DNA from 2 places in the Williamsia sp. D3 genome. Region 1 is predicted to be linked to the other one. Evidence: riboswitches for the same ligand, from Rfam matches in the RefSeq annotation. Region 1 holds a riboswitch; the other holds the start of a gene.

Region 1 (7,545 bases):
GTGTGCTCGGAGACCGGCAGTCCCCAGGCACCCAGCGCCAGATAGGCGTCATGGAGAGTCTTGGGCGGCGTTCCGTCGATCCGGCCGAGCCCGTGACAGATCATCCCGAGTCGTCGCCTGGCGGTGATCTGCGGGTTCTTCTGACGGAGGGACCCGGCGGCAGAGTTGCGTGGGTTGGCGAACGGCGCCTTGCCCGCCTCCACGAGCGACGCGTTGAGCGCCTCGAAATCCTCGACTCGGAAGAACACCTCACCGCGCACCTCGAGCAGGTCGGGTATCGGGTAGTCGTCGGACGGGGTGAGCCGGTGCGGTACGTCGTCGATGGTCTTGGCGTTGAGCGTGACGTCCTCGCCGGTGCGTCCGTCGCCGCGGGTGGTGCCGCGAACGAGGACACCTTTTTCGTAGACCAGCGCCAGGGCGACGCCGTCGATCTTCAGCTCACACAGGTATTCCAAGCCCGAACCGGCGTCAGCCTCGACTCGGGACACCCAGCTGCGCATCTCGTCGGCATCGAACACGTTGTCCAGCGACATCATTCGTTCGAGATGGTCGACGGCCTTGAACTCGGTGGCGAAACCGCCGCCGACCAACTTGGTGGGCGAATCGGCGACAGCCAACTCCGGGTATTGGTCTTCGAGGGCCTGCAGGCGGCGCAACAACGTGTCGAACTCACCGTCGGTGATGACGGGAGCGTCTTTCACGTAGTAGCGGAATTGGTGGTCACGCACCTCCTCGGCCAGCTGCGACCACTGCTCTCTGGCCGCAGAAGGAGTCGGCTCCGCGGGCGTCTGCTCACTGATGTCTGCACTGTTGGCCACCCCTCGAAGATAGTCCAGAGGGCTGACACCGAAACCGGACTCGCGGGGTTCGATTCATCGATATGGACTTGTGCGCCCTAGCGGCCGATGGATCGCAGGTAATCCCCCACCGTGACCACAGCCTGCGGGTTCCTGGGGCCCTCCACCAGGGCCGCGTAAGGCAGCGCCATGATGCGGCCCTCTCGGACCGCGGTCGAGCCCGACATCAACGGGTGCGATTCGAGCTGACGGATCTTCGCGGCGACGGAGTCGGACAGCCCCGCCCCGTAATCGACGATGATGATGACCTCGGGATCCCGCTGGGCGGCGGCCTCCCACGAGGTGGTGGTCCACGAGTCGTTCAGGTCATCGAAGATGTTGTACCCACCGGCCTCGGTGATGATCTGTTGGGGTGCAGCGGTTCTGCCCGAGGTGAAGGGTTCAGGGGCGGCGCTGTCGAAGAGGAAGACCCTGGCCGGGTCACGGTCTCGCGGCACGGCCGCGTTCACACCGCGCACCAGGTTCCGGTACTCCTCCACCAGGTTGTCCGCACGCTCGCGGACCCCAAAGATGTCACCGAGGTTCTCCAGATCGGCATAGAGGGCATCGAACGGCGCCATGATCCCGCGGCGCGTTGTTCCGGGCTGACGACACGCCTCGGTGAGTTGGTACGGGACGGCGCCGATCTGTTTGATCCAGTCAGGTGTCAGACCGGTCGACTCCCGGAAGCCGTAATTCCACCCGGCGAAGACGAAATCGGGGTCGGCCGCCTGCACGATCTCCCGGGTGAAGGCCTCACCGAGTTCGGGAGTCGATTCGAAATCCGCCTTCCAGGGCGAGGTCTGGACGTCACGTTCCTTGCTGGGATAGGTGGTGTACCCGACGAGCCGGTCGGCCAGTCCGAGCGAGAACATCATCTCGGTGATGCCGGTGTCATTGGTCACCACCCGGGTGGGCGTCCCGGAGACCGTGAGTGGCGCACCGCAATTCGTGACCGTCACCGTGGGCCCGCCGGACGGGGTCTTCTGCTCCACGGCGGCGCCGCACGCGCTGACTGCCACCGCCATCGCGATCATCATAAGGGCACAGCGATTTCGGTACATTCAGCTCTCCTCGTGGTGAACGGCGTGGGGTGTGCAATTCGGCACCGGTTTGTGCCCGTCGGAGACGGCCCTGAAATCCCCGTCGGAGACGGCCCTGAAATTCCCGTCGGACACGGTCCTGTTGAGACCGTCGAAGATGATCTGGGGAACGCCGAGGCGGGGATGGGCGACGATGTGGCAGCCGATCGAGAACCACCGGTTGATCACGGTTTCGGTGAAGACCTCCTGAGGGGTTCCGGCACACACCACCGCGCCGTCGACGAGCACGAGGACACGGTCGCAGTACTGCGCGGCCAGATTGAGATCGTGCAATGCCGCTATCACCGTGATGCCCAACCCTTTTGCCGCGCCGAGCACGCCGTGTTGATGTTGCACGTCGAGATGATTGGTCGGTTCGTCGAGCACGAGCACCTGTGGTTCCTGGGCCAGAGCACGGGCGATCAGCACCCGCTGCTTCTCGCCGCCTGACAGAGAGGAGAACAATCGCGAGCGCAGATCCCCGGCATCGGCCTTGTCCATCGCCTCCCCGATGGCCTCGTCTTCGGCGACACGGTCGCGGGCGACGATCCCGCTGTGTGGCAATCGCCCGGTTGCGACCACCTCGCGCGCTGTGAAGTCGAAATGCAAGGTGTTGTCCTGGGTCAACGCGGCCACTTGACGGGCATTCTCGCGCATGCTGATGGCACGAATGTCGCGCTCACCCACCACGATACGACCGTCGGACGGTTTCAACGCCCGATACAGACAGCGCAGCGTCGTGGATTTGCCGCTGCCGTTGGGCCCGACGATCCCGACGAACTGACCCGCCCCGACGGTCAGGTTCATGTCGCCCACCACCAGACGGCCGCCGATCTCGACGTCCACGTGATCGAACTGCACGCGCATCAGATCTGCACCATCGATGCATCACGGCGTCTCATCAAGAACACGAACACCGGTACCCCGACTGCTGCGGTGATCGCCCCCAGTGGCAGTTCCTGTGGCGGTACCACCGTGCGCGACAACAGGTCGGCAGAAACGAGGAAGACGGCGCCCAGCAAGGGCGTCACGATGATGAGTCGCCGGTGATCGGCGCCGGCGAGCAGTCGCGCCACGTGTGGGACGACCAGACCGACGAATCCGACCGCGCCACACACGGACACGAAACAACCCGTCATCGCGGCCGCGATGACGAACAGGAGGATCCTGAACCGCGATGCGTTCAGTCCCAGTGCGGCACTGACCTCGTCGCCCATCGACAACGCGTTCAGGCGTCGCGCACACAGGGCAATGGACACCATTCCCGCCGCGGCGACGACCACCACCAGTGGAACCACGCCCCAGCTGACGCCCGACAGGCTCCCCAGGAGCCAGAACATCACGCTGCGCGCACCGTCACCTTGCGGTGCCATGAAGATCAGCACGGTGGTGACCGCCGAGAAACCGTATCCGAGCGCGGTTCCCGTCAACACGAGCCGCAGGGGCACCAATCCGGCTGCCGATCTCGCCATCAGATACACGAGGGCGGTGGCACCGAGGGCGCCCAGGAACGCTGCGGTACTCAGCGCGTAGATACCCAGCGCACCGAAAGTGCCGAACAGGACAACCGCGGTTGCGCCCACGGATGCCCCCGAGGAGATCCCGAGGACATACGGGTCTGCCAATGCGTTGCGCACCATCGCCTGTACGAGCAGACCCACAGCACTGAGTCCGGCGCCGACGAACATTGCCACGATCAGTCGCGGCAATCTGGAATCGACCACTATCCGGTAATTGGGCACGTCGTCTGCCGGTATTGCGCCTCCGACCAACTCGGCCCAGAGGAACGAGGTGGTGTCGCGCCAGGGAACGTGAACGGTACCGAACATGAGTGCCACCACCGACACTGCGACCAGCGCAAAACACAACCCGACCACCAACGCAGTCACCGAATGAGGGCGCATCGCCGCACTTTCCGCTGTACCCGATGCCGGTCGACCCGTACGCATGCGTCAGCGAATGAAGGCGCGCGCGAGCGCACCATCACCGCGTCAACCGTGTCCCTCGGAGTCGACGGGCGACCACGCCGGCGGCGCGGTCGCGTTGGCAGGTCTTCGGACTCGTGGACATGGCACCGTACGTTCGGTGTCTCCTACCGGCGGTCGCTTCCCAGGCATACACCCAGTGCTGGTGACCGCGTTCGTTTCCACTCACCGCTGCGGGGCAGTTCCGGATCTTCACCGGATTCCCTCTTACGATCCGCCGGTCACTGACCGACGGAAACCAACGCCCGGTCAACCTAACATTTCACCGGCACCCGAACAGACACCGGTTCTACACTGTCGCCATGCCCCACCCGATCATGTACTCCGAAGACGACCCGGTTCTGATTCGACTGCGCACCATCGCACTCGCGTTCCCGGATGCGACGGAGAAGATCGCACACGGTCGCCCGACGTTCCGCGGCGGGAAGATGTTCGGCATGTACGGCGGCGGGGTCAAAGGTGGACCGCAATTCGAGCAATCGCTCCTGTTCAAGGTCGAACAGACCGAACGCGTTGCACTGGATCAAGACTCGCGATTCTTCTATCCGGCGTACGTGGGACCGTACGGATGGATGGGGATCGACCTGTCGGCACGGCCGGACTGGACGGAGGTGGCCGAACTACTCGATGCCAGCTACCGCTCTGTCGCGACCAAGAAGCTGATCGCCCGGCTCGACGCCGGCGAGCGACCCGACGAACTGACCTGACGTCATCGCTCGGTTGCTGCGCCGGGGCCGAACTCATCACCGTCCTCGGCGGGCTGGGGCCCCGCATCGTCACGGCCATGGCACGGGAGCGGCCAGATGAAAGTGCCGCCCTGCATCGCGGTCCGAACCCGCGTCGGTTTCGCGCATATCCGTGCGCGGCAGGCGAAGTTGTCCATACCTCATCAGAGGCTGCGCAGACGATGAATGTTCCCGATCGACCGGGCCGGGTCGCTATACCGCGGTCGGGTCGGCAAGCAAGCCGGCCGCCGCTGTGGTGCACAGCGAGAGCGCCGTCTTCGCCCAGGCGGCATCGGCACCGGCCAGACCGCACGCGGGACTGATCACCACCTGCTCCGCCAGGACCTTCCGGGACAGCCCGATTCGGTCGGTCAGAGCGGCGCACGACGCGGCCACCTGTTCTGCGGCGAGTTCGGTTGCGGGGGCAGCTGTCGGCACGGCGCCCAGGATGACGTCCCGACCCTCGTCGAGCAGCTGCCCGATACCGTCGAGGTCCGCCGTGCGGATCTGGGCGAGATCCACACTGACCGCAGCAAATCTGGTGCGCTCCAACAGCTCCCACGAAAGGTTCGCCGAGCAGTCGTGCATCACCACAGGCCTGCCGACGACGTCGATGAAGCCGTCGTACTTCTCGGCGAGCACAGCGACGGGTACGGGCCTGATGATGTCGAAACGGGTGAGCGGCTCCACCGAGCCCTCGATCACCCGCCCGATCATCGGTTCGTCGATCTGGACGATCACCTGAGCTCCGGTGCGGCGACCGACCTCGTCGGCATGCACTCGCAGGCCCTCGGCCATCGAATCCACCAGATCCGACCACGCTCCGGCATCGTGCAGGATCTTGTGACCGTTGCGCAGTTCCACCGACGCGGCCAATGTGAACGGGCCGCACGCCTGCACCTTGACGAAGCGGTCGGTCGCGGCCATCCCGGCACGCTCCCAGGCCTCTTCGAAGGCGTCGAGGTCGGCGTTCAAAAAGTCACGCGCGCGGCGGGTCAATCCGGATTTGCGTGCCGACAGGCGGTAGCCGGAGGCCACGGTGTCCATCGGCATGTCCACCAGCAGGGCAGCCGACCGCCCGATCATGTCGGCCCCGAGCCCGCGCTGCGGCAGTTCGGGCAGAAACGCCAGCTCGCACTCGCCCAGGCTGATGCCCGCGGATTCGATCGGATCGGTACCCGGCATCGATCCGACACCGGTTCCGGTGCCGGCCGGCAGGACGGTCACGTGGTGGCGCTGCTGACGAGATCCGACGGGACCGAACCGGTGACCGCGATTCGTCCGCTGCCGATGACCAGGTCGCCCGACACCGGATCTGGCTGGTACAGCACCGCCGCCTGCCCGCGGGCAACCCCGGTGAGAGGGCTGCGCAGGGTGATGCGGATACCCGGGCCCTGTCCGTCGACACCGTCTGAAGGCTCAAGCTCGATGGCCTCGGCCACGGCCGGCGCCAATCCGCCGTGTGCCCGGACCTGGACCATGCACTCGAACGGTTCGGTGGGAGTGTGTCCGGACGTCCAGATGGCCTTGCGGGCGGTGATCGTCCACACCTGGAGATGCTCGGAGGAACCCACCGTCACGGTTCCGGAGTCGGGATCGATCTCGGTCACGTACCGCGGTTTGCCGTCGACAGCCGGTGCATCGATACCGAGCCCCTTGCGCTGTCCGATGGTGAACCCGTGGACGCCTTCGTGCTGGGCCAGTTCGGCGCCGGAGTCGGCGTCGACGACCTTGCCGGGCCGGACACCGATCGTGGCACCCAAGAACGCCCGGGTGTCACCGGTGGGGATGAAGCAGATGTCATGTGAATCGGGCTTGTTGGCAACGGACAAGCCGCGAGCGGCGGCCTCTTCCCGGATCTGGTCCTTGGGTGTGTCGCCCACGGGGAACATCGCCCGCGACAGCTGCTCCGGCGTCAGCACGGCGAGCACGTACGACTGGTCTTTGTCGTCGTCGACCGCCCGACGCAACCGGCCGCCTTCGAGCCGTGCGTAGTGGCCGGTGGCAACTGCGTCGAAGCCCAGGGCGATGGCGCGTTCGGCCAGAGCCGAGAACTTGATCTTCTCGTTGCATGTCAGGCAGGGATTGGGGGTCTGCCCGGCCGCGTACGCCGCAACGAATTCGTCGATGACGTCATCTTTGAAGCGGTCGGCGAAGTCCCAGACGTAGAAAGGGATTCCGAGAACATCCGCGGCCCGCCGGGCATCAGACGCGTCCTCCCGCGAGCAGCAACCTCGGGATCCGGTCCGCAGTGCGCCGGGCGCAGTGGACAGGGCCAGGTGTACCCCGACCACGTCGTGTCCGGCGGCCACCGCCCGTGCGGCAGCCACCGCCGAGTCGACACCACCACTCATTGCTGCGAGTACTCGCATCAGCGCTCTCCTGCCATTGCCGTGGCCATCCCGGCGGCGCGGGCGCGGGAGACCACTTCACCGATGACAGCGCCTACGGCGTCGATGTCATCGCTAGTTGTCGAGGGCGCCAGTGAGAACCGCAGCGAACTGCGGGCCCGCGCAGTGGATACGCCCATCGCGGTCAGCACATGAGACGCCTGGGCAACGCCTGCGGTGCAGGCCGACCCGGTGGAGCACTCGATGCCGTTGGCGTCGAGCAACATCAACAGCGAATCACCTTCACAGCCCGGAAACGACACGTGCACGTTGCCCGGCAGCCGTGCCGAGCCGGTAGGTCCATTGACCACACAGTCGTCGGTGTTCTCGGTCAGCACCGCGAACAATTGGTCACGCAGGTTCGTCACTGCCGGGACGGTGACCGACAGCTCTCGCACCGAATGTTCAAGTGCTACAGCCATTCCCACCGCAGCCGCGACGTCGGGGGTACCCGAGCGAACATCCCGTTCGTGCCCACCACCGTGGAGCAGCGGCACGCAGTCCACATCGCGGCCCAGCAACAGCGC
Region 2 (7,545 bases), on a different contig from region 1:
GTCTCCTTCGGCCAGCAGTGCCACCGAGCGACCGGCCGACAGGTGCTGCGCGAGAACATCAGCCGCTTCGGTGTAGAAGTCGTCGAGCGCCCCTCGGTACCCACCCGGATGATCGGTCGTCTCCGTGGTCACCGGATACATCAGCTTTTCTTCGAGCTGGGCTGAGCGCAGATATGGTTCGGCCACCGATCGTGCGATCGACCTGCCGTGTCGAGCGCAGTGGTAGGCGACAACGTCTGCTTCACCGATGATGCGGGCTGCTTTCACCGTGACGAGTTCGCTGTCACCCGGGCCGATCCCGACGCCCCAGAGTTTTCCCTGTACTGCCATGTCACTCCACCGTCGATGCCAACGCGTTGATGGCCGCAGCTGTGATGGCGGAGCCGCCGCGGCGGCCGAGCACGGTCAAGAATTCGATGTCGTCGCGCTCGGCCAGTGCTGCACACGACTCGGCGGCGCCGATGAAGCCCACCGGAGCCCCGATCACGGCGGCAGGTCGAGGCCCGCCGGCATCGATCAATTCGAGCAGGGCGAACAAGGCCGTGGGCGCGTTCCCGATGGCCACGACCGCCCCTTCCAGTCGAGGCCGCCACAATTCCACCGCCGCAGCGGTTCTGGTGGTCTGCAGGTCCGCCGCCAACTGCGGCGTGGTCGGATCGGTCAACAGGCAGAGCACATCGTTGTCGGCAGGCAGACGTTTGCGGGTGACCCCGGACGCAACCATGTTCGCGTCGCACAGCACGGGAGCGCCTCGGTTCAGCGCGCCGCGCGCCGCCGTGACGAGCCCCGGGGATGCGCGCACATCGTCGGTGAGGTCCACCTGACCGCAGGCATGAATCATCCGCACGACGACCTGGGACAGATCGTCATCGAACTCGGCCAGATCGGCCTCGGCGCGGATGGTCGCAAACGACTGACGGTAGATCTCCGCGCCGTCACGGATGTAGGTGTACATGGTGAAAGCCACCATAGTTGGTCGATCAGAACGCTCGGCGTTCGTACCCCACCGGGGTCGCCTGCACCCGGATGTGAGCAGCGTGCGGCGATCCACAGCCGCGTTCGCAGCCCACCCAGTGCTCGCGGCTGCCAACGGACTGGTCGCCGATCGCCAGATATTGCTCGAGATCCCCGCGCACATCGGCATGCGATTTGTCGCATCCCGGCAATCCAGAGCAGGCGCTCACCCGCGTCCACGGCGACGTTGCATCGAAGATCAGACCCATGGGGGCCAGCACCCGCACCACCGTGTCCGCCATTCCGTCCGTCAGATCACAGACGAGGATTTCCTTGCGCGGCGTGAGGTAGATGTCGCGCTCGATGGCAGCAAGGAACTCGGCGATGCGCGCAGACAAGCGACCGTAAGGCACCACCGAACCCAACGAGATGAGGTCGTCGTCCTGCGCGAGCCACCCCACCAGCGGCTCCGACGGCGGGGCGGGAGGCGTATGCGGTCGAGTTCGGGGAAGACCTTCGAGCAATCCTGTGATCGTCGGCGACGCATCAAGGTCCTGTACTCGCCACTCGTCCGCACGGTCGGTGAGGAACGCGTGAGCCACATCGAGCATGGTCACGGCCGCGCGATCTGTTGTGACCTGCCGGCCGGTGGGGCTTCCGGCGACCACGAGGTCGAAATGCCCGCTGTCGACCGCCACGACGCCGACGTCGGGTGCCTCGGCCAGCACGTCGCCGCGCCCGTCGTCGACGCCGAAGAGGAAACGAGCCGGCAGTGCAGCCAACAGGTTGTCTCCGCGAAGGGCGACGTCGAGTCGGTCGAGGACCGGTCGGCCGTCGAGCAGCCCGCCGCGGCGACCACTCAACGCCGACAGTTGCAGATTGCGCACCCGTTCGTGACTCGGCGTCGGGATGAGATCCGCATCGACGATTAGGTCGCCCGCGCCCGCCACGTCCGCTATTCCGCGTAGCTGCAGGTTCCCGCGCGAGGTGAGTTCCATGTGCCCGTCCCCGAACTCGTCCGCCACCACGACCAGAGCCTGCAATTGGGCTGGGGTTATCAGGCCTCCGGGAAGACGAATACGCGCCAGATGACCGTCGGCTGCGGGATGCGCCGAGAACACTCCCGGACAACGATCGGCGGTACGGGACATGGGGACCACGGTACTGGCCGTGTGTGGGGTGATGCCGGATCGGCAGGTCACCGGCGGCCGGCCCATCGACGACCAGACGTGGTCACTTGACTACGGGCTTCTATAGGCTGAGCCCGACCCGCAACGGGGAAGCCGGTGGAAATCCGGCGCGGTCGCGCCACTGTGTCGGGGAGACCCGGAGTCAGACCCTCGTTGCCGTACCGCCACACCAACCCGCTGGGCGCGAGATCCCGGCAAGGAGGAACCCCCGTGATCCTGCTGCTGTCCACCTCGGACACCGATCTGCTGACGGCGAAGGCCAGTGGCGCGGACTTCCGTTTGGCCAACCCATCGCGACTACTGGTCAGCGAGGATCTGCCGGTCCTGCTCGACGGCGCCGATCTCGTCGTGGTCCGGATCCTCGGTGGCCGACGGATGTGGGAGGAAGGCCTCGACGCCGTTCTCGCCGCGGGGCTGCCCACCGTGGTGCTCTCGGGCGAGCAACTACCTGATCCTGACCTGATGTCGTTGTCGACGGTCGCCCCCGGTGTTGCCGCCGACGCGCACAACTACCTCGCCCAAGGCGGGCCGGACAACCTCGCCAACCTCCACGCGTTCCTGTCCGACACCGTCCTGTTGACCGGCCACGGCTTCCAGGGGCCCGTCGCGACCGCGCAATGGGGACTGCTCGAGCGTTCGGTGCCATCCGACACCGACGGCCGGCCGACCATCGCGGTGCTGTACTACCGGGCTCAGCACCTTGCGGGGAACACGGCGTACATCCATGCCCTGTGTGATGCCATCGAGGACAAGGGCGGCCGTGCCCTGCCCATCTTCTGCGCGTCGCTACGCACTGCTCCCGACGATCTGCTGGCACAACTGGCGGTTGCTGATGCGCTGGTGGTCACCGTCCTTGCGGCGGGAGGAGCCACACCGGCAACGGCGTCCGCAGGTGGCGACGACGACAATTGGAACATCGAGCAGCTCGCACGTCTCGACGTGCCGATCCTGCAGGGCCTGTGCCTGACCTCGTCTCGTGAAAGCTGGGCCGCCAACGACGACGGGATGTCACCGCTAGACGTGGCGACGCAGGTGGCCGTCCCGGAATTCGACGGTCGGATCATCACGGTCCCGTTCTCCTTCAAGGAGATCGGCGACGACGGACTGCCCTGGTACCGACCCGACGCCGAGCGTTGTGCGCGAGTTGCAGGAATCGCAGTGCGGCACGGACGGTTACGGCATATTCCTACCGCGCAACGACGTATCGCAGTGATGCTCTCGGCCTATCCCACCAAGCATGCCCGCATCGGCAATGCGGTCGGCCTGGACACGCCCCAGAGTCTGCTGCGGCTTCTCGAGGCCATGCGTGCCGCCGGGTACGACATCGGACCGGAAGTCGGCGACAGCGCCGTACCAGGTCTGGCAGAGAATGATTCGGACAAGCTGATCCACACGCTGATCGCGGCGGGGGGACAAGATCCCGATTGGCTCACCGAGGAAGCATTGGCGGCCAATCCCATTCGTCTGTCGGCGAGGGACTACCGCGAGTGGTTCGCGACGTTGCCCGCCGACCTGCAAGAATCGATGATCGAACACTGGGGGCCTGCTCCGGGCGAGTTGTTCGTCGACCGATCGGCCAATCCCGAAGGCGATATCGTCATCGCGGCAATGCAATTCGGAAACATCGTCCTGATGGTCCAACCGCCCCGCGGATTCGGCGAGAACCCAGTTGCCATCTATCACGACCCCGATCTGCCGCCGAGCCACCACTACCTGGCCTGCTATCGGTGGGTTGCCGCAGAGAACGGGTTCGGCGCCGACGCAGTGGTGCACGTCGGCAAACACGGCAACCTCGAGTGGCTGCCCGGCAAGACGCTCGGGATGTCAGCGTCATGTGGAACCGACGCGGCACTGGGCGACCTCCCGATGATCTACCCGTTCCTCGTGAACGACCCCGGCGAGGGCACCCAGGCCAAGCGTCGTGCCCATGCGACGCTGGTCGACCACCTGATCCCGCCGATGGCCCGAGCCGAGAGCTACGGAGACATCGCACGTCTGGAGCAGTTGCTGGACGAGCACGCCAACATCTCCGCGCTCGACCCTGGCAAGTTGCCTGCAATTCGACAGCAGATCTGGACGCTGCTGCAGGCGGCGAAGATGGATCACGACCTGGGGCTGTCCGAACGACCGGAGGAAGACGTCTTCGATGACATGCTGCTGCATGTCGATGGCTGGTTGTGCGAGATCAAGGACGTACAGATCCGCGATGGCCTCCACATACTCGGCCAGCCGCCGGCCGATGACGTCGAAGTGGATCTGGTGCTGGCGATGCTGCGCGCACGTCAGCTCTGGGGCGGGAAACAGAGCCTGCCCGGGCTACGGGAGGCACTCGGTCTTGTCGAGGACGGCACCGCAGGCCGCGGTGCCACCGACGACATCGAAGCCCAGGCACGCGAACTCGTGGCCGCATGCGCGAAGAGCAACTGGGACATGACAACCGTCGCGGAGGTGGCTGCCGGGCACCCCAGCGAGGTGGCCCAGATCCTCGAGTTCGCCGGAACGGAGATCGTTCCAAGGCTGCGCCAGACCGACCAGGAGATACCGCGGATACTGCACGCTCTCGACGGCGGTTTCATCCCCGCCGGGCCCAGTGGATCGCCGTTGCGCGGCTTGATCAACGTACTTCCCACCGGGCGCAACTTCTATTCCGTCGACCCCAAGGCTGTCCCGTCCAAGCTCGCGTGGGAGACGGGCCGCGCCATGGCCGACTCACTGCTCGAGCGCTACCTCAAAGACCATGGCGAGTACCCGAAGTCGGTCGGATTGTCGGTGTGGGGGACCAGCGCCATGCGCACATCGGGCGACGACATCGCCGAGGTACTCGCCCTTCTCGGGGTGATGCCGATCTGGGACGAGGCCTCGAGACGGGTCACCGCCCTCGACCTCATCGAGCCCGCCGAACTCGGCCGACCGCGTATCGACGTCACCGTGCGCATCTCCGGATTCTTCCGCGACGCCTTCCCCCATGTGGTGACCATTCTCGACGACGCGGTCCGGATGGTGGCCGCTCTTGATGAACCTGACGATGTGAACTTCGTTGCCGCACACGCCCGGGCCGACATCGCAGAACACGGTGACGTCGACCGGGCCACGACCCGGATCTTCGGCTCCAAGCCCGGTACCTATGGCGCGGGATTGCTGCAATTGATCGATTCCAAGGATTGGCGCACCGACCAGGACCTGGCGCAGGTGTACACGGCGTGGGGAGGCTACGCGTACGGGCGAGGTCGTGACGGTGTCGCCGCCGTCGAGGACATGCGGTCGGCGTATCGGCGAATTGCGGTGGCCGCCAAGAACACCGACACCCGCGAGCACGACATCGCCGATTCGGACGACTACTTCCAGTATCACGGCGGGATGGTCGCAACCGTTCGCGCTCTGACCGGTCGGGACCCGGAGGCGTACATCGGGGACAGCACCACGCCCGACAATGTGCGCACGCGCACTCTGTCCGAGGAGACGACACGAGTTTTTCGTGCAAGAGTCGTCAACCCACGGTGGATCGGTGCGATGCAGCGGCACGGGTACAAGGGCGCCTTCGAGATGGCCGCCACCGTGGACTATCTCTTCGGTTACGACGCCACCACCAACGTGATGGCCGACTGGATGTACGAGCAGCTCACGGAGTCCTATGTCCTCGACGAGGCCAACAAGGACTTCATGACCAAGTCCAACCCCTGGGCGCTGCACGGCATCGCCGAGCGACTGCTGGAAGCGGCCCAACGTCAGATGTGGTCTGCACCGCCGCCAGAGATGCTCGACGAGCTGCGCCGGGTGTACCTCGAAACCGAGGGTGACATCGAGGGCGCCTGATCTCAACGGCGCCGATTTTCGCTGGTGGGCACCGTTGAGATCGCTGATCCCACGGGTCGGGAGAAAATCGGGCATCTCGTTCGTTGTCCCCGTGTACGCACATGCCGATAGTCGGGACGGTTGACATCATGAAGTTCGCACTCTTCTTGCTCTATGTGGCGATCGAGATCGCCGCGTTCGTCGGACTCTGTTACGCCATCGGTTTCGGCTGGACACTGCTGCTGGTGGTCGCAACGGTCATCGGCGGGTTCTGGTTGCTGCGTCGTCAGGGCGCCAAGACCCTCGCCAATCTGCGCGACGCCGGACGCAATGCGGCAGGTGGCAGTCCCGTCGATCCGGCCGACTCAGCAGCACCCGTTGCCGACACCGCACTGCTGGCCGCGGCGACAATCCTCATGATCATCCCCGGCCTGGTGTCGAGTGCGGTCGGTATCCTCCTGCTCCTCAAGCCCATTCGCGTTCTGTCGCGGCCCATGGTCATCGCCGTCGGCACACGCAAGGTGGTCAGCGCCATGGAGAAGAACTACGCACGGTATGGACGCGGCATGGCAGGAGTCACCGTCGTGGACGGCCAGGTCATCGACACCTCCGGTGCGAATACCACGGGTACCAACGGCTTCGACCCGGCACGGCCCGAACTCCGCAAGCCTTACACCGAGCTCTGATCGGCTTGCCCATCGGAACGGATCCGGCCGCGGCGGCAGCTTGTTCACGGACCTGCAGCGACTGACGATCGGTTCGACAGGCAGACTGGACGCTCGTGGAGAGTCAATTGCTGATCGGTGGCCATATCTACACCCCGAGTGCCCCCGACGCGACAGCCATGGCAGTTGCGAACGGCACCATCGTCTGGGTGGGTTCAGATCACGTCGGCCGTACCCTGCACCCCCACGCGCAGGTGATCGATCTCGACGGCGCACTGGTGCGCCCGCCTTCGTCGACTCGCACGTGCACCTGACGTCGGCCGGTCTGGCTCTACGTGGCCTGGACCTCAGTGACGCCGTGAGCCGGGACGACTGTCTCGAACAGATCCGTCGATACGCTGCCGAACACACCGACACAGACCTGATCTGGGGCCTGGGTTGGGATGAATCGACGTGGCCGGATCTGACCTGCCCTTCAACTGCCGAAGTGGATGCCGTGGTCGGCAATCGACCGGTGTATCTGGCACGCATCGACGAACACTCGGCCGTGGTGTCCACTGCGCTGCGGGCTCGGGCCGACGGTCTGGTGGGAAGTCACGGCTACGACGAGCAGGGACCCCTGACCGCCGACGCCCACCACCGGGTCCGTGCCGCGGCACGGATGTTGTTGAGCGCCGATGGGCGACATCGTGCCCAGCGTGCTGCTCTCGACGATGCCGCCGCACACGGCATCGTGGCGGTCCACGAGAACGGCGGCCCGGACATCAGCGGCCGCGACGACTTCCTGTCACTGGCCCACCTCGACCACCCCGTCGAGATCCGTCGATACTGGGGCGAAGCCGTCACCGACTCCGAGCACGCCCGCGCTCTGCAGGCCGAGACGGCCGCGCACGGCCTCGGTGGCGACCTCTTCATCGACGGGGCCATCGGGTCGCACACCGCGC

What was found. Region 1 has a riboswitch for cobalamin ahead of W823_RS55795 (iron ABC transporter permease). Riboswitches for the same ligand answer to the same signal wherever they lie in the genome.
Region 2: another riboswitch for cobalamin. It lies ahead of cobN (cobaltochelatase subunit CobN); the one in region 1 lies ahead of W823_RS55795 (iron ABC transporter permease).

What each region holds. Positions count from the first base shown of each region.
Region 1 covers NZ_AYTE01000049.1:35,161-42,705, forward strand. Annotated here, with positions in the region: gene ligA (NAD-dependent DNA ligase LigA) at 1-818, opposite strand, end outside; gene W823_RS55785 (ABC transporter substrate-binding protein) at 896-1,873, opposite strand; partial or broken gene W823_RS55790 (ABC transporter ATP-binding protein) at 2,030-2,785, opposite strand; gene W823_RS55795 (iron ABC transporter permease) at 2,785-3,822, opposite strand; cobalamin riboswitch at 3,946-4,161, opposite strand; gene W823_RS55800 (MmcQ/YjbR family DNA-binding protein) at 4,206-4,610, shown strand; gene W823_RS55805 (vitamin-B12 independent methionine synthase) at 4,842-5,855, opposite strand; gene mnmA (tRNA 2-thiouridine(34) synthase MnmA) at 5,852-7,000, opposite strand; gene W823_RS55815 (cysteine desulfurase family protein) at 7,000-7,545, opposite strand, start outside.
Region 2 covers NZ_AYTE01000026.1:51,332-58,876, reverse strand. Annotated here, with positions in the region: gene W823_RS45370 (precorrin-2 C(20)-methyltransferase) at 1-330, opposite strand, end outside; gene W823_RS45365 (precorrin-8X methylmutase) at 332-955, opposite strand; gene cobG (precorrin-3B synthase) at 981-2,105, opposite strand; cobalamin riboswitch at 2,181-2,315, shown strand; gene cobN (cobaltochelatase subunit CobN) at 2,355-5,957, shown strand; gene W823_RS45350 (FxsA family protein) at 6,086-6,622, shown strand; partial or broken gene W823_RS45345 (amidohydrolase) at 6,718-7,545, shown strand, end outside.